DNA from 4 places in the Rheinheimera sp. UJ51 genome. Region 1 is predicted to be linked to each of the others. Evidence: predicted binding sites of a transcription regulator. Region 1 holds the regulator's gene; each other region holds the start of a gene.
What was found. Region 1 encodes sigma-54, which starts transcription at its own class of promoters, with help from an activator protein. Its sites were predicted from a motif close to TGGCANGNTNCNTGCTT; they were not measured.

Region 2: the regulator sigma-54 is predicted to act here: its motif matches at 3,233-3,249, upstream of LMJ53_RS05095 (PEP-CTERM sorting domain-containing protein).
Region 3: the regulator sigma-54 is predicted to act here: its motif matches at 2,654-2,670, upstream of LMJ53_RS02435 (PEP-CTERM sorting domain-containing protein).
Region 4: the regulator sigma-54 is predicted to act here: its motif matches at 2,680-2,696, upstream of LMJ53_RS05760 (PEP-CTERM sorting domain-containing protein).

Annotation. Positions count from the first base shown of each region.
Region 1 covers NZ_JAJHOG010000002.1:353,907-359,357, forward strand. Annotated here, with positions in the region: gene LMJ53_RS03650 (HPr family phosphocarrier protein) at 1-239, opposite strand, end outside; gene rapZ (RNase adapter RapZ) at 229-1,086, opposite strand; gene ptsN (PTS IIA-like nitrogen regulatory protein PtsN) at 1,083-1,553, opposite strand; gene hpf (ribosome hibernation promoting factor) at 1,563-1,850, opposite strand; gene LMJ53_RS03670 (RNA polymerase factor sigma-54) at 1,876-3,363, opposite strand; gene lptB (LPS export ABC transporter ATP-binding protein) at 3,412-4,134, opposite strand; gene lptA (lipopolysaccharide transport periplasmic protein LptA) at 4,131-4,622, opposite strand; gene lptC (LPS export ABC transporter periplasmic protein LptC) at 4,612-5,166, opposite strand; gene kdsC (3-deoxy-manno-octulosonate-8-phosphatase KdsC) at 5,163-5,451, opposite strand, start outside.
Region 2 covers NZ_JAJHOG010000003.1:229,324-234,774, forward strand. Annotated here, with positions in the region: gene prsK (XrtA/PEP-CTERM system histidine kinase PrsK) at 1-38, opposite strand, end outside; gene LMJ53_RS05080 (S1 family peptidase) at 54-815, opposite strand; gene LMJ53_RS05085 (PEP-CTERM/exosortase system-associated acyltransferase) at 1,130-1,987, shown strand; gene LMJ53_RS05090 (ThiF family adenylyltransferase) at 2,013-2,867, shown strand; gene LMJ53_RS05095 (PEP-CTERM sorting domain-containing protein) at 3,291-4,115, shown strand; gene prsT (XrtA/PEP-CTERM system TPR-repeat protein PrsT) at 4,784-5,451, opposite strand, start outside.
Region 3 covers NZ_JAJHOG010000002.1:60,818-66,268, reverse strand. Annotated here, with positions in the region: gene LMJ53_RS02445 (cystathionine gamma-synthase family protein) at 1-828, shown strand, start outside; gene LMJ53_RS02440 (SixA phosphatase family protein) at 918-1,427, shown strand; gene LMJ53_RS02435 (PEP-CTERM sorting domain-containing protein) at 1,941-2,603, opposite strand; gene LMJ53_RS02430 (alpha/beta hydrolase family protein) at 3,120-5,451, opposite strand, start outside.
Region 4 covers NZ_JAJHOG010000003.1:380,468-385,918, forward strand. Annotated here, with positions in the region: gene thrS (threonine--tRNA ligase) at 1-1,252, shown strand, start outside; gene infC (translation initiation factor IF-3) at 1,291-1,833, shown strand; gene rpmI (50S ribosomal protein L35) at 1,925-2,122, shown strand; gene rplT (50S ribosomal protein L20) at 2,140-2,496, shown strand; gene LMJ53_RS05760 (PEP-CTERM sorting domain-containing protein) at 2,757-3,551, shown strand; gene LMJ53_RS05765 (META domain-containing protein) at 3,658-4,779, opposite strand; gene LMJ53_RS05770 (alpha/beta fold hydrolase) at 4,841-5,451, opposite strand, start outside.

The DNA.
Region 1 (5,451 bases):
GCCTCTAATGCCTCAGCAGCGTCAGGGCCTTCGGTGGTCACTGTCAAGGTTTTACCTTTACTACTGGCCATCATCAACAAGGCCAGTACGCTAGCGGCATCTGCTGTTTTACCATCTTCTTGCACTAATTCTACTTTGGCATCAAATTGCTGGCTTAACTGCACTAGCTTGGTGGCGGCACGTGCGTGTAGGCCCAGAGCATTAATAATCGTGACTGTTGCAGCTAACTTATCGGCCATGATGTCTGACTAATTCCCGATGGCGAATTTGTACATCTTCGCGTTGGCTGCGGAAGGTTTCGGCTAGGCTTTGTGCGATATACACAGAACGATGCTGGCCACCAGTGCAACCAATCGCTATCGTTAAGTAGCTGCGATTGTTACGCTCGAGATGAGGTAACCAGCTGGCGATAAAGGTATTGATCTGCCACGTGTATTTTGCCACCACGTCTTGTGAAGCGAGGTAATCTTTAACAGGCTGATCTATACCAGTGAGCGGTTTCAGATCCGGCTCCCAATGTGGGTTGGGTAAAAACCGCGCATCGAACACAAAGTCGGCATCCTTTGGAATACCATATTTAAAACCAAAGGATTCAAAAAGTATCACTAAACGGCCGGTCTTTTGGCCTAAGATCCGCTCACGTAATTGCTCGGCCAACTGATGCACATTCAGTTCAGTGGTATCGATATATAAATCGGCGCGGCTAGAGATAGGATCTAATAACTGTTGTTCACGCGAAATGGCTTCATCGAGCGACATCGCTTGATGGGATAGCGGATGCAAGCGACGCGTTTCGCTAAAGCGCTTAATTAGCGTGGTGTGATCCGCATCCAAATATAAAATCGTCAGTTCCAGCTTGCGCGGCAGATATGACAAAATGTCTGATAACTCATCGGGATCGCCCGGTAAGTTACGCACATCAATACTCACGGCAACGCGTTCATATTGGCCCATTACTGCAGTTGCCAGAGTCGGTAATAGATTAACCGGGAGATTGTCGACGCAGTAATAGCCGAGATCTTCCATGACTCTCAGAGCAACCGATTTGCCAGAGCCTGAGCGGCCACTGACGACGAGTAGTTTCATGACTCACCTGTTTTTTGGCTATAGTCGAGGAGTAGCTGATACAGTTGTTCATCTGACTCGACATGGCGGATTTTTTTGGTTAAATCTTTCTGACTTAACAGTTTGGCAATACCGGATAACGTACTTAGGTGCGTTTGGCATTGCTCCGTGGGTATTAAAATAGCGCAAAAAATATCGACAGCTTGATTATCTATCGCATCAAACGCGATAGGGTCTTTACTGACCACAAACACCAATATCGGTTGGGTTACGCAGTCAAGTTTGCCGTGAGGAATGGCGATGCCGCCACCGATGCCGGTTGAACCGAGTTTTTCACGGGTCATTAAGGCTTCAAGAATCGTGTATTCGGATAGTTCGGGAAGCTGCTGGTGAGCCAGTTCGGCGATATATTCGAGGATACGTTTTTTACTGTTAAATAGAACTGCACTTTTCGTGCAGTTCTCCGCTAACATCGCGTTTAAATTCATAATAATGTCTTAGTGTCGTGACAGTTTTTCTTTGTGTTTAATGACCTGCCGATCGAGTTTGTCTATTAACTGGTCAATCGCAGCATACATGTTTTCGTTCTCAGACACCGCAAACACTTCACCACCGGTGAGATGGATTTTAGCTTCGGCAATCTGTTGTAATTTTTCCACGTTTAAGATGACATGTACATTATTAATGTTCTCGAAATGACGCTCTAGCTTAGCAAATTTATTCTCGACATAATCTTTTAAGGCTTCGGTAATTTCGACGTGACGGCCTGTTAAATTGATTTGCATAGACTCTTCCTTTTAGTTAAGACACTTACAGCAGGGTCTTTCGTTGATTTGACGGCGGAATAAACAACGATTCGCGGTATTTAGCGATAGTTCGCCTAGCCACGTTTATCCCTTGTTCTAACAAAATCTCCGCCATTTTACTGTCACTGAGCGGTTTTGCCGGATTTTCTGCCGCCACCAATTTTTTAATAAAGGCGCGAATGGCAGTGGAAGAACATTCACCACCACTCTCTGTACTAACATGACTGGAGAAAAAGAATTTAAGTTCAAAAATTCCACGCGGTGTATGCATATATTTATGGGTGGTGACGCGTGAGATCGTCGACTCATGCATACCGACCATTTCTGCAACATCATTCAACACCATTGGTTTCATGGCTTCTTCACCATGCTCAAAAAAGGCTTGTTGTTGCTGCACAATGCAATTGGCTACTTTAAGCAAAGTATCGTTTCGGCTTTCTAAGCTCTTTAAAAACCATTTAGCTTCTTGCAAGTGCGAGCGAATAAATTGCGTATCAGCGGTGTTTTTAGCGGTTTTGCTCATCGCCGCATATTGCTGATTGATCCGTATTTTGGGCATAGCATCAGCGTTTAATTCGACTTGCCAGCGACCTTTTACTTTTGTCACCGTGACATCAGGAATAACATACTGTTGCTCTTGTTTAATCACATCCGCACCCGGCCGTGGATTTAAACTGTGGATCAACTGCATGACTTCCTTTAACTCTTCTTCTTTGAGTTTAGTCACGCGCATCAAAGAACGAAAGTCTCTATTCGCTAAAAATTCGGTATAGTTGCTAATAATTTGTTTTGCATCATTTAAATAGGGTGTCGTTGGCTCAAACTGTCGTAATTGCACCAGTAAACACTCTTGCACCGAACGAGCACCGACCCCGACCGGATCAAATAATTGAATGCGTTTAATCACGGCTTCAACTTCGTCGGCCTCGACTTCGTTAGATTGCAGTGAGTCGAGTATTTCTTCGCAGCTGATACTTAAAAAACCATTGTCATCGATGGCTTCAATAATGATTTCAGCAATAGCCCGGTCGATTTCAGAAAAGGGCGTGAGTTGCATTTGCCAACGTAAATAATCTTGCAGGGTATCGCTGGTTTCACCCTGATACACCATATCGTCATCAGGCATGTTGCCACTGCTAACTGGAGCGGCACTGACTAAGTCATCCCAGTTATTATCTAGCGGTAAATCTTCTTGAATGTTTTGTTGATTCAGATCATCGCTGGTATCGCGATCGGCTACGTCTTTTTGCTCTGAGTTTTTGTTGCGTGGATCGTCAAGGGTATCGCGATTGATATTGCCAAGGCTGTGATCAACCTCATCTGGCTGACGTTCGAAATCATCGTCGCCTTCGAGTAACGGGTTCGCGTCTAACGCTTCCTGTATTTCTTGCTGTAGCTCAATGGTAGACAACTGTAATAGGCGTATCGCCTGTTGCAGTTGTGGCGTCATGGTAAGCTGTTGTCCTAGGCGGAGTTGCAAAGAGGGCTTCATGTACCTGTAATTCTCTCCTGAATGCGCAGTTGCGTTCTATCTTCTTTACTATAGCCTGAATTGCTCACCTAGGTATACATCACGCACCTGCTGATTTGCGAGAACATCTTGCGGAGAGCCCGCTGCAATCAGTTCGCCATGACTGACAATATAAGCGATTTCACAAACATCTAACGTTTCACGTACATTATGGTCAGTAATGAGAACACCAATGCCACGTTGGGCGAGGTGTTGAATGATTTTTTTGATATCAAGTACTGAAATTGGGTCAACCCCAGCGAACGGTTCGTCTAATAAAATAAAAGCGGGATCAGCGGCTAACGCCCGTGCGATCTCAACCCGACGACGCTCGCCACCAGATAACGCCATCCCTAAACTGTTGCGGATATGACCGATATGAAATTCTTCTAATAAATCATCGGCAATTTCAGCGCGGCGTTGCGTGCTTAAATCTTTGCGGGTTTGCAAAATGGCCAATAAGTTTTCATGCACGGTCAATTTACGAAAAATCGAGCTTTCTTGCGGTAAATAACCAATGCCGGCGCGGGCACGTTGGTGGATAGGAGCAAAAGTAATATCTTGCTCGTTGAGGGTAATGGTGCCTTTATCCGAGGGAACTAAGCCAACAATCATGTAAAAGGTTGTTGTTTTACCTGCACCGTTAGGGCCCAATAAACCGACAATTTGCCCTGCATTAACTTCTAAGCTGACATCTTTCACTACCTGCCGGCTTTTATAGCTTTTGGCGAGGTGCGAGACCACTAACTTCATGGAGTGTCCTTGTTTTCTGGGGTGAAAATCGTGGTAACGCGACGATTTTGCTCACCTTCAGCACTTAATTGTTGTAATTCAATGTTGTAACGGATCACGGCACCGCGCACTAAGCTACCGCTTTGCATTACTTCGGCATTACCCGATAAGGTTAAAATGCGGCTGGCACGGTCAAATCGGATCTCATTCGCTTGAGCGGTTACAGGACGATCACCTTGCAAAGTTTGTGAATAGGTCGCCGGTGAGCCTGTTGTAATAAACACCTCTTTACCTTTACCGGCACTGGCGTCGACTTCAAGTTTATCCGCTTTGATCAACATGGATCCCTGACGTACTACAACGTTATCGGCATAACTGGCAATGCTGTCAATTAATGAGGCTAAGGTTTTATCTGCATCGACCGAAATAGGCTGTTTATGATCCGGTTCGGCGGCCAAACTGACGGCAGAAAAAAAGGCCAGAACAATCATTAAGCTATTAATTTTCATTGAAATATACCGTCTCTAAATGCTTTTGCAATTGCATGGTTTCTTTTGTTAAATCGACATGCATACCTTGCCCTTTAATGAAAAAACCGGCGCCGGTGATCTGAACGATTTCATGCGTATGAATACTTTTTTCAGGCAACATCAGTTGTAATGAGGCCGTTTCAACCCGCTCTACTAAACCTAGGGTTTGTTTGTTTTGCAAAACCACTTGGTTTTCCAAAATAATCTTATCTTCAGGAAACCAGACGCCTTGTAAGCTACTGATTTCCCAAGCAGGCTGATGCGCTTTATTAAACAGGGTATAGCGCGGTTGATCAAACTGCGTAAAGCCGAGCTGTTCAAAATGCTCTAATTTCAGTGCCTGCACATGATCGGCAATATAGCCCTCATTGTCGTAGATGCGCAAGGTAACATTTTCAGCAATGTAATCCGGTTGAAATTCTCGATCCACTTGCAGATCCACTTGCTCAACGTTGGGATTCAACCACAGGTAGCCCGCGACTATCACGAGTAACATGACGATGAGCACAAAAAACTTTCTCATGAGCTGCTGCCATCAAATTGTAAAAATCGCTGTTGCGCAATGAGTAACAGATCGCATAATTCGCGCACTGCACCAAAACCGCCAGGTAATGACGTGGCTAAATGGGCGTGCTTTTGCAAATAAGGATGTGCATCTTTTACCGCGACGGCTAAGCCACAATGTTGCATGACTTGCCAATCGGCCAAATCATCACCGATGTAAGCGACTTGGCTGGCATCTAATTGCAGTTCAGCGAGCAGCGCTTGAAACGCGGCCGTTTTATTTTCTTGCCCTTGATAAATATAG
Region 2 (5,451 bases), on a different contig from region 1:
ATGCCAAAGCCTAGTTGTTCTGCAGAAATGTCGATCACGTTGGATAACTCTTATCAGTTAGATTTTAATTGTTGAATATATTTGGCAGGAATAGCGTAACTGATGCCACTGGGATCGGATAACACAGATTCTTTACTGGCTTTGATATAGGTTTGGTTAATAACGCCAATGACCTCACCGTTAGCCGCATTATACAGCGGGCTGCCGCTGTTGCCGGGATATGCCACCGCGTCAAGCTGGTAAATTAAGTAAGGTTGGCGCAGCTGCCGTAAAGCGGCTGCATGTAGTTGGCTGGCTTGATCAGCCGGGATAATAATGGGCGAATGTGCCGCGATAATGCCTCGGTGGGTTGCTGGATAAAGCCCTAACACACTGGTAATAGGATAACCGGTGAATGCAATTTCAAGCCCTTCCGGTGCCAGTTCGCTTTGGCTACTTAATGTAACAGCGGGTAATTGGTTGTCGATGCTTAACAATGCCAGATCATGCTCAGGTGCCAAGCGGCGCGAGGTGATCTGGTGTTGTTTGACTTGCTGCACCGAGCCCGATAACACCACATATGTCTCCATTTTACTTTCATCTAAGCCGCGGCTGACTACGTGATAATTGGTGACCACTAGATTACCTGGGCTAATAACAAAGCCTGTACCCACTAACTGTATCCGTGGTGAGGCGGTCGGGTTATATATGCCTATCGCTACCACCGAAGGTTTTATTTTTTTAATAACGTCAACTAACTGTGCATTGCTCATCGAAGAAAATAAAGCCAATATACAAAGTAAAAAAAATCGGTACAAATGCATCTTAATTACCATCAGTATTATCCTTAATTGAGCTAATATTATCTTACTATGCTAATTTTTGCCTGGCAGAGCTAGGAAAAAACGCTGTTTCTACACCATACTACAAAAGAGAGACGATAAAATTAATTTTGCGTTTGCAGCCGCATAACTCACTCAAGAAATATTGTTTAACGCTAAATTAATTGTTGCTGCTTATAGATGGCTGATTTATAAGGTAGGTATATAGGCAAGTAAAATTCCATAGCAAGGTAAAGTGATCGACATAGCCTAGATGATTGCTTTGCGCGTTGCTAAGCAGCGAATTGAGATTGTAAATAGAGGATATAATGAAAAAAATCAGCAGCTTTGCAGATAATCCGGTTATTGGGGGCGTAGTAAAAAAAGCGATATCTTCGCTCGCCAGTAAAGATGCTAAAAATATATCTGAGCATTTTTCTCACTATTTACAGCCAACCATTGCTAATAGCCATGCCTTAAGAGAAGAAGTTTACCGTTTACGGCACCAAGTTTATTGTGAAGAATTACAATTTGAACAAACCAATTCCGTACACCAAGAAAAAGATGATTTTGATGAACACGCTATTCATTGTTTTGTTAGACACTTATCTTCAAAGCAACTCGCAGGAACCGTGCGCTTAATATACTCTCGCCAGCCAGAAGAATTATTACCTATCGAAAAATATTGCGCGCATGCCATTACTGATAAACATATTTTCCCAGGGCGTTTTGCCCGAGAAGAGATCTGTGAAATATCTCGCTTAGCGGTACCCGCCGCATTTCGAAAACGGGCGGTCGATAACTTTGCGGGCGCGGCTACGGGTGCCATTGATCACACTACGTTTTCAGCCACAGAATTACGCTGCTTCCCTTATATTGCCATTTGTTTGTATATGTCTGCTGCTGCGATGTCTTATAAAACCAAACGCTATTATGGTTTTGTGATGATGGAGCCTCGCTTAGCAAAAAGTTTAAGTTACGTAGGGATTAAATTTCATCAACTCGGCGATGCGGTCGAATATCACGGTTTACGCGCAGCTTATTTTATCGATTCACGTGAATTACGTAAGACACTAAGTGGTGGCTATCAATCATTATTAAAATCGGTAGAACACGAGTTATTTGGTGAGTTATCAGAAGAAATGTTGTTAGAACCCAATGAACGCTTACTAGGCTGGAGTCTTTAAGCTATTCGTTTAACAAGGAAAGGGTATGTTTGATTATAACCGCGCGTTTTCTCGTAATCTCGGTTGGGTTACAGAAACCGAGCAACAACAGCTCAAACACTTCAAAGTGGCGATTGCTGGGTTAGGCGGGGTAGGTGGTGAGCATTTACTCACATTATGTCGTTTGGGGGTGCAACGTTTCAGTTTGGCTGATTTTGATCAGTTCGATGTGCATAATTTTAACCGACAGGCCGGTGCTAACATCCACACTATTGATGAAGATAAATTAGCTGTGATGGCGAGAATGGCCGCCGAAATTAATCCAGATGCTGAATTAACGTGTTTTGAGCAAGGGGTAACGGCTGAAAATGTAGATGCATTCTTGGCTGGTGCCGATATTTACGTTGATAGCTTAGATTTTTTTGCTTTAGATGCCCGCAAATTGGTTTTTAAACGCTGTGAAGAGCTCGGCATACCCGTTGTTACGGCAGCACCTTTAGGTATGGGCTGCGCTTTTTTAAGCTTTATGCCAGGTAAAATGAGCTTTGAACAATACTTTTGTTTTGAAAACCACAGCCGTGAAGAACAACTCCTACGTTTTTTAGTTGGCGTATCGCCCGCAATGTTACAACGCGATTACTTGGTTGATGACAGCCGCGTTAATTTTCGAGAAGAGCGGGGCCCTTCAACTGCCATGGCGGTTAAATTGTGCTCCGGTATTGCTATTACCAACACTTTAAAAATCTTGTTAAAACGTGGGCCAGTTATCAGTGCTCCTTCTGGATTGCATTTTGATGCTTACCGCAATAAATTTGCCAAAACATGGCGGCCTTTTGGTAATAAAGGTTTGCTGCCGCGCATTATGTTGTTTATCGCCCGCCGTATCGTTCTGAAAAAATAAGAGCGAAAGTCACCGATAATTAAACGCTGCTAAATGCCGCTACTGCGCGGCGTTTAGCAGAACGATGTAGCCCCAAAAAACCATTTTAAACATCGCTGTGTTAGCGTTTAGTCTTACAGACAATACCGTATTTTGTATTATTAGTTCGAACTCTGGGTTAGCAAAAATGGATAAACAGCTTTATTGTTGTTGAAGAAGGCTTATTACTTTTTGCTCTGAAAAATCGCTCATTTAACCAGCAATATCGACTTAACTGCTTTGAGAAAATCTCTCAGAACGGCTGTTTTTGTCAGGATAATTTACAGATTTTGTTTTGATTTTAAGCTGGATTTTTTAAGTTATTGTTTATATTTGCTTTTTATTTTTGGCACGCGTTGTGCATTAACTAGGAAGAGTTACTTACTTTTTTGAAAGGAACAAAAAATGAAAAAGTTCACAGTTTTAGCAACCGTAATGGCTGCAGGTTTATTTGCTAGTAATGCACAAGCTGCAAAAATTAGTATCGATGCTTCATCAATTGTTGGCCCAGGTGCTAGCATGACTGGTTTATTTGAATCTATGACTTTAGGTTCATTCAATCCTTTATCGATTTACACGCCTTCAAATCCAGGTCTTGGTATTCAGAATGGTGATGTAGTTAAAGACGTTGGTTCAACGAACGTAATAGCACTAAATCCTTTATTTTTAGCTTCTACTACAGGTGGTTTTAATTCTGTTTGGACAATGAAAGTTAGTTGGAATTTATCAGGTACAGCTGTTGTTCTTCCAACAGCACCTAACACCTTTTTAGGTACTTTTGACAGCGGCTTAGTTTCATTTTCGATCTGTTCAATTGCAACTTCAGCTTGTAGTAATGTAATGGATATTGGTATAACAGGTTCTACTGCATCTACTATAACGAATGGTAAAGTTGGTATTGGCATTACAGGTCAAGTTTTATCAGTAGCTGATAACGTATTTTATGATTACAACGGTGATTTTTTTGAGCAAATAGTAAACAATGAAATTATTTTTGCTCTTGCTACCAGCGATATCTCTGGTTTACAAAATCAACCTACTGCTGCTGCTTGTAAAAACTCTAATGGTACATTTAAAGCAGGAGCGGTTGCTGGTGACCTATGTCGCACAACTACTTTAACTTCTGTTGATGTAGCTTTCGTTCCAGAACCAGCTTCATTAGCTATCTTAGGCTTAGGCTTAATGGGCATGGGTTTCTCAGCTCGTCGTAAAAACAAAGATACTGCATAATATCTTTAATTAGATGATAAAAATCCGGCACAGGTTGCCGGATTTTTTTATATATGTTTCTTAATAATAAAAACAGCTTACGGTATGCATTTTTCGTTGCACCTTTACTAATTTGCTTTGTTAAATTCTTATCTTAATGCCGTTTTAATTTCTTATTCACGCCATAATATACAATCACTTAAGTTGTAATCTTATTTAAGCGCCTGCCTTAATACCTTTAGTTAAATCACTAAACCAGCGTCTTGATCTAGTATGCTTAGAGCTTTAGCCATGACGATTTAGCCATCGCACAATCTCTATTTAATGACATCGTTTCTTTGGTTTCAATGTTTAGCTAACTAAACTGATATTTCCTAAAGCAGTTTTGCTTTGAGTTAAAATAATGGGTTCGTAAATATACTTGCTTGTAACGAAGGGTATTACCGTTGAAGTGTAAGAAAACTTAGATAAGTTGCTGGCATTGGAAAGCTTATTCTTAAATATCGAAAGAAAGGCTATAAGCAACAACGTGGCTGAGCAAAACTAGTTATTTGTTAAACCTGTTTAAGCGCTTATGTGTAGTTTAGGAACGAAAGCTTAGAGACAACAACAAAAAAGGCACCGAAACAAACCTTTAACAAACCTTTGATGAGGTGAGTATTACGGTGCCTTTTTGTTTAATAATAGTGTTAATTAGTTATTTTACGTTGTAACTCAGCTTTTTTGTCTTGGTATTCTGGTGCATCACTCACCGTTCTGAGCACGCTGCTAGCTTTCGTCATTTTATTGTCAGCAATTAATGCCTCTACATAATGTAGTTGAACATCAGTGGCATCGGGTCGAATAGCTAAAGACTTTTCAAACTGGCCGACAGCAGCGGCATAGTCTTTTTTCCGCAGCAGTAACAAACCAAAGGTATCCAGAATATCAGGATGGTTTGGTGCCATTTGTAGGGCTTGCTTAACTAGAGGTTCAGCTTTAGCAAACTGATTACGCTCTATCAGTAACCACGCATAGTTATTTAATGTTACTAAGTTGGGGGCATCTTGAACAATTTCTGCAAATAACGACATGGCTTGATCTGCGTCTTGCTCAATTAACAAATTAGCTTTGAAGGTAATTAACCCATTATCACGGCCATGTACTTCAGTGTGTTTATCAATAAAAGCAATAGCCTCATTTACTGAGGTTTTGGCAATTTCATCTACTAGATACACAGCTGTCAGTGCAGTAGGGTTAGCGGCATAACTGGCTTTTAAAGCGCTGCTTGCCTCTTTAGGTTGCGAGGTTGACATATACAACTGAGCCAAAATGTATTGCACTTCGCCTGATTTTTTTAATTCTTCAGGTAGCGTAT
Region 3 (5,451 bases), 290 kb from region 1:
TTAGATGAAATGGGCATGTTAAGTGCACTAAGAGCGGCCGCGAAAAAAGGCCGCCTAGCGATGGTGTTTGTAGAATCGCCAGCCAACCCAACCAATTCCTTAGTGGATTTTGCCGCCTTAAACCGCGTACTGGATATCATCAAAACGGAAACAGGTCATCGGCCGATCAGTGTGTGTGATAACACGCTAATGGGCCCCGTTTTTCAGCAAGCTGTGCCACAAGGCATTGATATGGCGATGTACTCACTGACCAAATATGTGGGCGGCCACAGCGATTTAGTCGCCGGTGCGGTGTGTGGTAGTCGTGATATGTTGCGCCCCGTGCGGGCCATTCGCGGTGCCATTGGCCTTAACCTTGATCCACACACCAGCTGGATGATTTCACGCTCATTAGAAACCTTAAGTATTCGGATGGAACGCGCTGCTGCCAGTGGTCGTAAAGTGGCAGAGTGGCTGGCGCATAACCCTTATAAGCCGGCCAAAGTGTTACATCCTGACTTGATTACCGATGCGGCTTATCAAGCGGTATATCAACGACAGTGCTCCGGCCCAAGCTCAACCTTTTCTTTTGTTATGGACATAGCAAAAGCCGATGCCTTTCGTTTAATTAATAACCTGTCTATTTTTAAATCGGCGGTCAGTCTCGGGGGTAGCGAAAGTTTAGTTTGCCACCCAGGCAGCACCACACACTCTGGTGTGCCAACCGAGCTGCGTGATCGTTTTGGCATCAGCCACGGGCTGATCCGCTTATCGATTGGCTTAGAACACCCAGACGATTTAATTGCCGATTTAGACCATGCGTTCGCCGCCACTTTTGGTACGAACTAACCACAGCATACGGTCGGGGGCATCACGAGCCACCGACCGCGCAGTCTCAGTGCGTTGCACCTAGCAACGATTTTAAAGCGGGATTATCGATGTTAAAGTTATCTCAGGCTCTGGCCATCTGCAGCAGTATGTTTTGCTTATGGCTGCCACAAGTCAATGCCCAGACCTTATATCTGGTGCGGCATGCCGAAAAACTCAGTGGTGCCGATCCGACACTCTCGGCGTGTGGTCAAGCCAGAGCCGAGGCACTGGCCGAGTATTTCCAAGCCATCCCATTGCAAGCAGTCTATGCCACGCCCTATCAACGTACGCAACAAACAGCCGCCGCGGTAGCAAAGCGCCAGCAGTTAACCGTAACAAGTTACCATCCCGATGCACCTGAGCAGTTAAAACAACAGCTAAGTAGTGCAAACCACACGGTATTAATCGTTGGCCACAGCAACACCGTACCGGCTTTAGTCAAACTGTTCAGTGAGATCGACGTTGCACCGCTGACGGAGCAAGATTACGATTTATTATATAAGGTTAAGCTTGGTGACACGCCCAGTGTAACTATTAGCCGGCAAAAATTTCACTGTCAATCGCCGTTATCCCTGTAACACTTGATTCAATTTTTCTGTATAGCAATGTCTGGTACATCGCTCATAACCATCCTACTGCGAGCTAAAGCTGCACAGATATGCTCTCAGGCACTGAGTGTAAAGCATGGCCTGAAAAACTTTATGACCCTTAGCTGTCAGTATCCTAAAGTGACTCGTTAGGTTCATACACACAATATCCCACTTTATTACAATAGTTACCCAACCATTATGTATTCAAAGGTTAATTCCACCCTGCTGTATCATTCTGAAGCTAATCTATATTCAGGTGGCGTAGCTTCCGAAAGTTAATTTATAAAGGCATTGTTTGACTGCTCGAGTTTTTAAGGATGGTCAGCTTGTCTATACTTGTTATGTACTTTCTTCTTTTTTCAAGGCGCCCACCCAGTATCAACCTTTTAATTAATAACATAAAATAAACATTATTTAAGAAATTTAGTATAGCCCGGCGTAACAAAAAAGCTGCTGAATTTTAAAATTACAGCAGCTTTAAACCAAAAGGAAATATAAAGATTACTTTGTTACTTTTCTCATAACTAAACCAAATAACCCAATCATAACAAGTATTATACTGCTAGGAGCAGGAACTGAAGCCGTTGGCGATGTTGAAGCTACCGGCAATAATCTGCTAGTGGGAGTAGCATTCCAATCTGCAAGAACAACTTGATAGCTTAAAGTTGTATCTATCGCTGTACCATTAGATGCAAATGAACTAAATGCAAACAAACCGTTAAAAACGACACCTAAAGAATTTATTTCTGTTCTAAGTGCACCAAAATTAATATTATACTGTGTCGTGATACGGCATAGACCAACATCACCACATCCAAAAATGTTTGTTGAATTAAACGAATAGTTAGGAATGCTAATGTCAAAAAACTGTGTTTTTAGAGCTTCGCCAAATGGAAGAACTTCAGCATAGCTAGCACCAATAAGACCATCAACAAATAACTCTGAAGGCTTACCATCTACAAACATGACATCGTAAAAAACGCCATTGACATCCAGATTAAACACACCCGCTAGATAATTATTAATATCAATTTTGAAAACGGTCTCATTTACGCCATCTAGCGTTGAAATTGAAGTTCCATCTGAAACTTTAATTAAGGCCGCATGTGCAGAAAATGTCATAGCCATATATGAAAACACAATAGCTGCTATTATTTTATCCATTTTAATTTACCCTATTCATTTTATTATTTATGTATTTACAAACACAGCTTAAGCAAAAAAAGTGCCAATCCCTAAGCTATTGTTTTATTGAAATAATATAAAATGGATTGCGTTTAGTTGTAAAATTTTCTGACACGAGTAAAAAGTTACTCAATATTGGAGCATTGAATTGAATTGCGACGACTCACTTATAGTAATACTGTTAGATTTCTCCGTACAGGCAGCCACAAGAAAAGCAAGAAAAGCAAGAAAACCAAGCACATAGTAAGCTTTAGGGTTTAATCCAGCACTGATTTTGAATATCACTTGTCGGCAATTGTTAAAACAAAGGAAAAGGATATTGTGCAAGCCTTTCTCTAACTCAAATAACTGCTCAAACACTACACTCTGGTATATCAGGTTGGCTTATTTCATCCTCAATAGGATGAAATAAGCCAGAAAATCTGGCTAAAAAACGCTGATCAACCTGCATTAATCAGCGCTTGTTAACTAGCGTATTTAAGCTTTTTCGGCCGTTTATTGTTTTGCTGGTTTTTTTTCTACATTTTTCACAAACTCATCTAACCAAGCCGTCGTTTCCCACAGCATATGTAAGATCGATTCGCGCGCACGGTAACCGTGAGATTCTAAAGGCAACATCACTAAACGTGTGGTGCCGCCATTACCTTTGATGGCTTGGTATAAACGCTCACTTTGTAGCGGGAAAGTGCCTGAGTTGTTATCGTCTGTGCCATGGATCATCAGTAACGGTGTTTTGATTTTTTGCGCATGGAAAAACGGAGACATGCGGCTGTATAACTCAGGATCATCCCACAAGGTACGCTGTTCACGCTGAAAACCAAACGGTGTTAAACTGCGGTTATAAGCACCGCTACGCGCAATACCGGCTTTAAATAAGTTGGTGTGCGCCAGCAAATTCGCTGTCATAAAGGCACCGTAAGAATGCCCCCCTACCGCTACGCGATTAGCATCCGTTACGCCCAGCTTTACACCGGCCGCAATCGCGGCTTCGGCGTTCATGACCAATTGCTTGATAAAGGTATCATTTGGCTCTTGCTCGCCCTCCCCAACGATCGGCATGGTGGCATTGTCCATCACCGCATAACCTTGCGTTGCTAAAAACTGTGGCGTCCAATAACTGATGCGATTAAAACGATAAGGTGAATCACTCACCTGGCCTGCAGCGGCCGCACTTCTAAACTCGCGTGGATAAGCCCAAATCACGGTAGGTAATGCACCATCTCGTGCTTTATCGTAACCAGCAGGCAGCAACAAGGTCGCAGACATCGGCACACCATCGGCGCGTTGATAATTAATTAACTCGCGGCTAATACCTTGAGTATGCGGCATCGGATGCGGCGTTTTGGTTAAAGCGCTAAGCTCGCCACTTTGCAGATCTCGCAGGTAAAAGTCAGGCGGTAGATCGCTTGATTCGCGCTGGGTTAATAACTTGCCAGACGCTAATAACGTGTAAGGATATTCATAGAAAGGCGCTTCTGAGCGCCATAAGCGGCTGGTTTCACCACTGCTCAGTTGGCGTTTATCTATAAATGGTCGGTTACCTTCTGTAGAGGCACCAATGCCGGTTAAATAAATCGCGCCATCTTCAATGCGTAATAAGCTTTGGCCATTAGCAGCAGTGGTCATTAACGGTGTACCAGGATCGTTATAACGATCTTCAGATGAACGCTCCCACATTAATTGCGCTGGCTGTTTTGGCGCTAAATACCACACTTTTTCGTTGCGATCTTGCCACCAACGCTCCGACACCATCAAGCTACCCTCAGCGCCCGCGCGCAGATTAGCAAAGCGATAACTTAAATCTAGCAGCTTTTCAGCGGGTTGCGTAAAGGGGGCTGGCAGTTGGAATAACTGATCACGCACTGTGGCCGTATTGGCCGGATCACCGCCATCTGCCGCTTCCGCCCAATAGAGGGTAGCCGCATGATCGGCACGCCAGCCGATATCACGCCGACCGGTGGGTACCGCATCAAAGGCAATGGGTAAATTATCAGCAACCGGTTGCTGCACCACGTTATAAACTAACTTACCCGTGGCATCCCATACTTCAGCAGTATAGCCAAAACGAAATACCGGTACGGCATAGGAAAAAGGCTCTTCTAAACGATTGACTAAAATAAAGTTATTATCAGGAGACACTTCAACACCGCGAAATAACTGCGGTTTGCCGATGGCAGTTACTTTATTATTGAGGCCAATTTTTACTAATTGACTGGTGAAGTAATGGCTAAACAAGGCTTCATCATGTTTATCTTTCAGTAAATCTTGATAAGTCCGCGCTGGCGCGGTGCGACCACGTGCTTCCGTCACGACGGGGCCACTGGGCACTTTACTCGCTTGCGGCTCCGCACCCCGTTTTGCCGGCACACTGCTGGCGAAAATCGCTTTGCTATCAGCTGACCACTGTAAAGCCCCACCCCAGATCGCATTAATGGGTGTTTTACTCCACTGGCTGGCTTTCGCTTTAGCAATATCAACCCGCCATAAGGTCGCGATGCTGTCATCTAACTGAATAAACGCGAAATAACGACTGTCGGGCGACCAGCTTAAATTCACCGCTTTTAAGTTTTTCGGTAAACCACTGATTGCACGGCTTTGCTGGTTAGCTAAATCAATAAGTTGTAACGACGAAACATAGCGTGGTTGCGCCGGACCATTGTTCGCCGGGTTAAAACGGACGCCCGCCAAACGGTATTCGGGTGCGGCTAAATCGGCAATACTGGGTAACGCAGGAAAAGCCGTGCTTAGCAATATGCGCCCATCAGGGCTTAAACTGGCACTGGGTGCCGGTGCGGCATCGACAATATCAATAATTTCTTGGCTAGGT
Region 4 (5,451 bases), on a different contig from region 1:
TACGGCTTGGGCAGACAAAAAACAATTAGCGGGCTATTTAACCCAGTTAGAAGAAGCCGAGAAGCGTGATCACCGTAAAATTGGTAAAGCACTGGGCTTATTTCACTGGCAAGAAGAAGCACCGGGTATGGTGTTCTGGCACAACGATGGTTGGACTATTTTCCGTGAGCTCGAAACTTTTGTACGCGAGAAGCTGGGCCAGTACGACTACGACGAAGTGAAAGGTCCATTAATGATGGATCGTGTGTTGTGGGAAAAATCGGGACACTGGGAAAAGTATGCCGATAATATGTTCACTACCCAGTCTGAGCATCGTGAGTACGCTATCAAACCAATGAACTGCCCGGGCCACGTGCAAATCTTTAACCAGGGGTTAAAGTCTTACCGTGATTTACCGCTGCGTATGGCCGAGTTTGGTTGTTGCCACCGTAATGAGCCTTCAGGTGGCTTACACGGCTTGATGCGCGTGCGCGGCTTTACCCAAGATGATGCGCATATCTTCTGTACTGAAGATCAAGTGCAGGCAGAGGTGACTAAATGTATCAAGATGGTGTTTGATACTTACAGTACCTTTGGTTTTAAAGACATCGTAGTGAAGCTATCGACACGTCCGGCACAACGGATTGGTTCTGATGAGATTTGGGACCGTGCCGAGCAAGGCTTGATGGACGCATTAAAAGCCAATGATATTGCCTATGAACTGCAACCTGGTGAAGGTGCTTTTTATGGTCCGAAGATTGAATTCACCCTGCACGATTGTTTAAATCGCGCATGGCAATGTGGCACAGTGCAACTCGACTTCGCGTTACCGGGTCGTTTAGGGGCCAGTTACGTGTCTGAAAGCGGCGAAAAACTGGTTCCGGTGATGATTCACCGTGCTATCTTAGGTTCGTTAGAGCGCTTTATTGGTATTCTCATCGAAGAGTACGCCGGCTTTTTCCCGACGTGGTTAGCACCCACGCAGGTGGTAATTATGAATATTACCGATAATCAGGCCGAATATGTCGAAGAATTAGTAAAAACTTTCAAATCTCACGGTATTAGAGTGAGAAGTGACTTGAGAAATGAGAAGATAGGCTTTAAAATTCGCGAGCACACACTTAAGCGTATTCCGTACCTCGTTGTCGTCGGTGATAAAGAAGTCGAAGCAGGTGATATTGCAGTCAGAACACGTAAAGCTGATGATTTAGGCAAAATGCCGGTTGCCAGCTTTGTCGAGAAAATGCTGACTGAAATTAAAAACCGGGTATAAGCTTTAAGTGAATTATAAAATTTTCGGAGGAACATACTATTAAAGTAGGAAAGAAAACATTACCGGCCAACCGTCCTAACAGGATAAACGAAGAAATTAATCTGCCAGAAGTGCGATTAATTGGTATGGAAGGTGAACAGCTGGGCGTCGTTACCACGACAGAAGCAATTCGGTTAGCTGAAGAAGCAAGTGCTGATTTAGTAGAGATCAGTCCTACAGCAGAACCACCAGTTTGTAAGTTGATGGACTACGGTAAGTTCCTGTTCGAAAAGAGCAAAGCTCTTAAAGAACAAAAGAAAAAGCAAAAACAGATCCAGATCAAGGAAATTAAATTCCGGCCTGGAACTGATGAAGGCGATTACCAGGTAAAACTACGCAACCTGCGTCGCTTCATTGAAGAGGGTGATAAAGCTAAAGTAACACTACGTTATCGTGGTCGTGAAATGGCGCATCAGGAAATCGGTATCGAAATGCTTTCTCGTATTAAAGAGGATCTTAGCGATATCGCCATCTGTGAATCTTTCCCTAACCGGGTAGAAGGTCGGCAGATGATCATGATGCTAGCCCCAAATAAGAAGTAATAAGCGCCTTCAAGTTTATTAAACTGCGGCTTGCCGCAGTTTTTTAACGCCTTATTATTCGTTGTCATTTAACAATGCGAGTTTCAATACTATGCCAAAGATGAAAACCAACAAAGGTGCCGCGAAGCGTTTTAAAAAGACTGCTTCAGGTAACTTTAAACGTAAGCAATCTCACCTTCGCCACATCTTGACGAAGAAGACTTCTAAGCGTAAGCGTCAGTTAGGTCCAAAAACCTTAGTCGCAAAAGTGGATATTGCCGGCTTAGTCCGTTGCATGCCGTACGCATAATTTAATAGGAGTCAGAAATGCCAAGAGTTAAACGTGGTGTGACGGCACATGCTCGTCACAAGAAGGTATTAAAACAGGCTAAAGGTTACTACGGTGCCCGTAGTCGTGTTTACCGGGTTGCTTTCCAGGCTGTTATCAAAGCCGGTCAATATGCTTACCGTGACCGTCGTCAGCGTAAGCGTCAGTTCCGTCAACTGTGGATCGCGCGTATCAACGCAGCGTCACGGATGAACGGTATGTCTTACAGCCGTTTAATTGCAGGTCTGAAAAAGGCTTCAATTGAAATCGACCGTAAGATCCTGGCCGACATCGCTGTTTATGACAAAGCCGCTTTTACTGCTATCGTAGCAAAAGCAAAAGAAGCTTTAGTCTAAACACTGCTTGAATAAAAAAACCACCCTAGGGTGGTTTTTTTATGTCTGCAATTTAGTTTTTTTGTAATTTGAATGAGCGGCTAGGGGGTATTCTCAACTATTGGCTGTCAGTAAATTTTACAAATAAACCAAAAAATAAAAACCTTAATTTGTAGACTGCTGATTTTAATGCGATTAATTTATTGGCTTAATTTATGCTAAAGTTTTGCTTGTTTTTTGTACAGTAAAATAAATCGTTATATAAACAACAAGGATGCATCATGAAATATTTTCCAGCAGTCTTAGCTTTAGCAACGACCTTAATTGCAGTGCCCGCACATGCCGCTTTAATTAACGGTACAGGTAATGTAACACCCAATGTCATTTTTGGTTCTGGTAATGCGAATGGGTCATTTACCGGTATAAACGATGGTTTTTTTGAGTTAGCGCTACGGGGTAAATTGCGTTACAACTTGGCAGGTCAACCCGCAGGCATCTATAACTATGATGGTAATAAAACCTATACTTTTCAGCCTAGTGATGGTGTAGCCCCAGTAGACCGTTCATTGTTTAGTTTTGATTGGTCGATTAACGTCGATCCAACTGGAAATCAGGGAACATTTTTAAACCAATTTACCTACTTATTGCAGATTGATTATGATCCCAGCGCCAATGTTGATTTTGTGGAATTTGATCTAATTAATCCCAGTGCAGATTACCCACTTTTTGATCATTCAATTGGCAATAATACAACCACTAGTGCAAATGATTTAAGAACCACTTCTTCTGTTTCGGATTATCTATCTTACCTTTCAACAAATAATGTCGCACAGAATTCATGGAATTTGGGCTTTTTTGAACCTTTAGGCTTCGATGTGCAAACTCAGGGTATGTATACCATTACGTTGTCAGCCTTTGATCGTCAAAACAACAGATCTGCCTCAACGTCGATCGACATTATTTTTGGTCAAGTACCTGCTAGTGTGCCAGAGCCTTCAGCATTAATGCTGATGTTTGGTGGGCTTATGGGGTTAGGTGCGGTTGCCAGACGTCGGCGCAATAGTAAGAAGAATTAATTCAATCTGATAATTAATGGCTATTTTAAAACCCCAGTGTTGTCATGCACTGGGGTTTTTTATGCGTAGAAGATTTTCGGTATATGTTAAATAACAATGAGCTGTGTTAGTTAACCGCAGGCACCAATTCTAAAATAACTTGGTTATTATAAAATAATTGCAGTTTATCGGCGTTCACTTCCGCGCGGTCAACTTGCTGCAGTTTTTCGGTAAATTGCTGCTCAATGTTGCTGGCGTCAGCGCAGAACTTTCGCGTGCTGGCAAGCGGTTGCACGCTCAGGGTATTGGCTTGTTGCTGATAGCTGGCGTTAAAGTTATTACAGCCGCTAAAGCCATATAAACGGTCTTTTTCAAATATAAGCCGAACATTTAACTGGTGTGGAATATAACGGTTAGCCACTTTCTCAGCACGCCAGACAATACCTTGTAACTGTTTTTGGGCAAATTGATCAGGGCAGGTGGCATTAGGCCAAAACTGTTCAAATTTATCGATGTAAAGCGTATCAATACCGTGCTGATCCGCACTTTTACGCCCAACTAAGGTGGCAATAACCGGTTTATTATTGAAGCGTGTATCTTGTTGATACAGGCGCATCATGGGTAAATGATTTTGTGTATTAGCCACCGGTAAGGTGTCACCGTTTTGACAGGTTATAAAGGTCGCAACATTGTTTTTTAATTGATACATACCCAGTAGCGGTTGGCGTGGGTCGAGCTTTTTCAGCGAGGCATAACGGCTTAATTGATATGCTTCAGACGATAATATGGGCTTACCGGCCAAATCCGTCATCACTAAGTGCTGATTGCTGCGAAAATGAAAAACCGGCAGCGTGCTTTGCTGATTAATCAAATGCAAAGTGCGTTTTTCTAACAACCAAGAGCCGCTAATTAATTGCACTTGGCCACGGCCAAGATACTCTTGACGCGCTTCAAAGCGGCCATCACGATACAGATTAATATGATATGCGATGCCGCTGCAATCCGCACACGGCAAGACGCCTTCAAAAGTCATATCAGTATCAATGAAAATATGTTCGAAATCGGTTGCTAACGATTCGGTCGTATCGTTATTAGCCACTTCGTTGGCATCGGTAACCGGTGCCGGGATGGGTACGGCTAATACCGGTTTTTTCTCGGCACTTAAGGTGGTGGGTTTGTCAGCGCCGATATCGGGTAATTGACTACAGGCCGATAATAATAATGCGGTGACGACAACTAGCTTTTTCATCTTAGAAATCCCTGCCTAAACATTTCGGCCATTATAACGCATGCACACTTAGGAAACAGGCCTATTTTATCGGTGCAAACCCTTGTAATGCTTCGCGCACCCAAAGTGCACTTTGTAACGGTTGTTCTTGCATAAAGCAATGGCCACCAGGCACTTGCCGGCTTTGCACCCCGTTGTTTAATTGTTGCCATTTAGCCACGGCTTTGACGACAAATGGAAAGGTTTGTTCCCCATAAAAGATTTTTACCGGTGCCTTTGCTTTACGAAGCGCCGGCCATAGCCCTCTTGGGTAGGAGCTGAACACATCGGCTTCACGCTCGGGTAAGCACTTTAAGCGCACACCATCGTCTTGGTCAGCTAAGGCGTGTTCAACATAAGCATTAAGCGCCTGTGCATCCCAGCTTTGAAATAGGCTACGGCTTTGAAAGTAACTTAAGGCAGTAGGGCGATCCGGCCAATGTTGGCGTCGCCTTAACGCGGCTTTGGCTAACGGATTTTTTTTAAATAGCCGCACACCTTCAAGGGTTCTGGCCAGTAATAGCATAGAGGGGGGAAATAACACCGGATCAAGTAATACCACCCCTTGAAATAACTGTGGATGCTCGGCGTGGATCAGGGCGGTTAATACGCCACCAAAACTATGGCCTATGCCGTAAACGGGCGCAGTGCCAA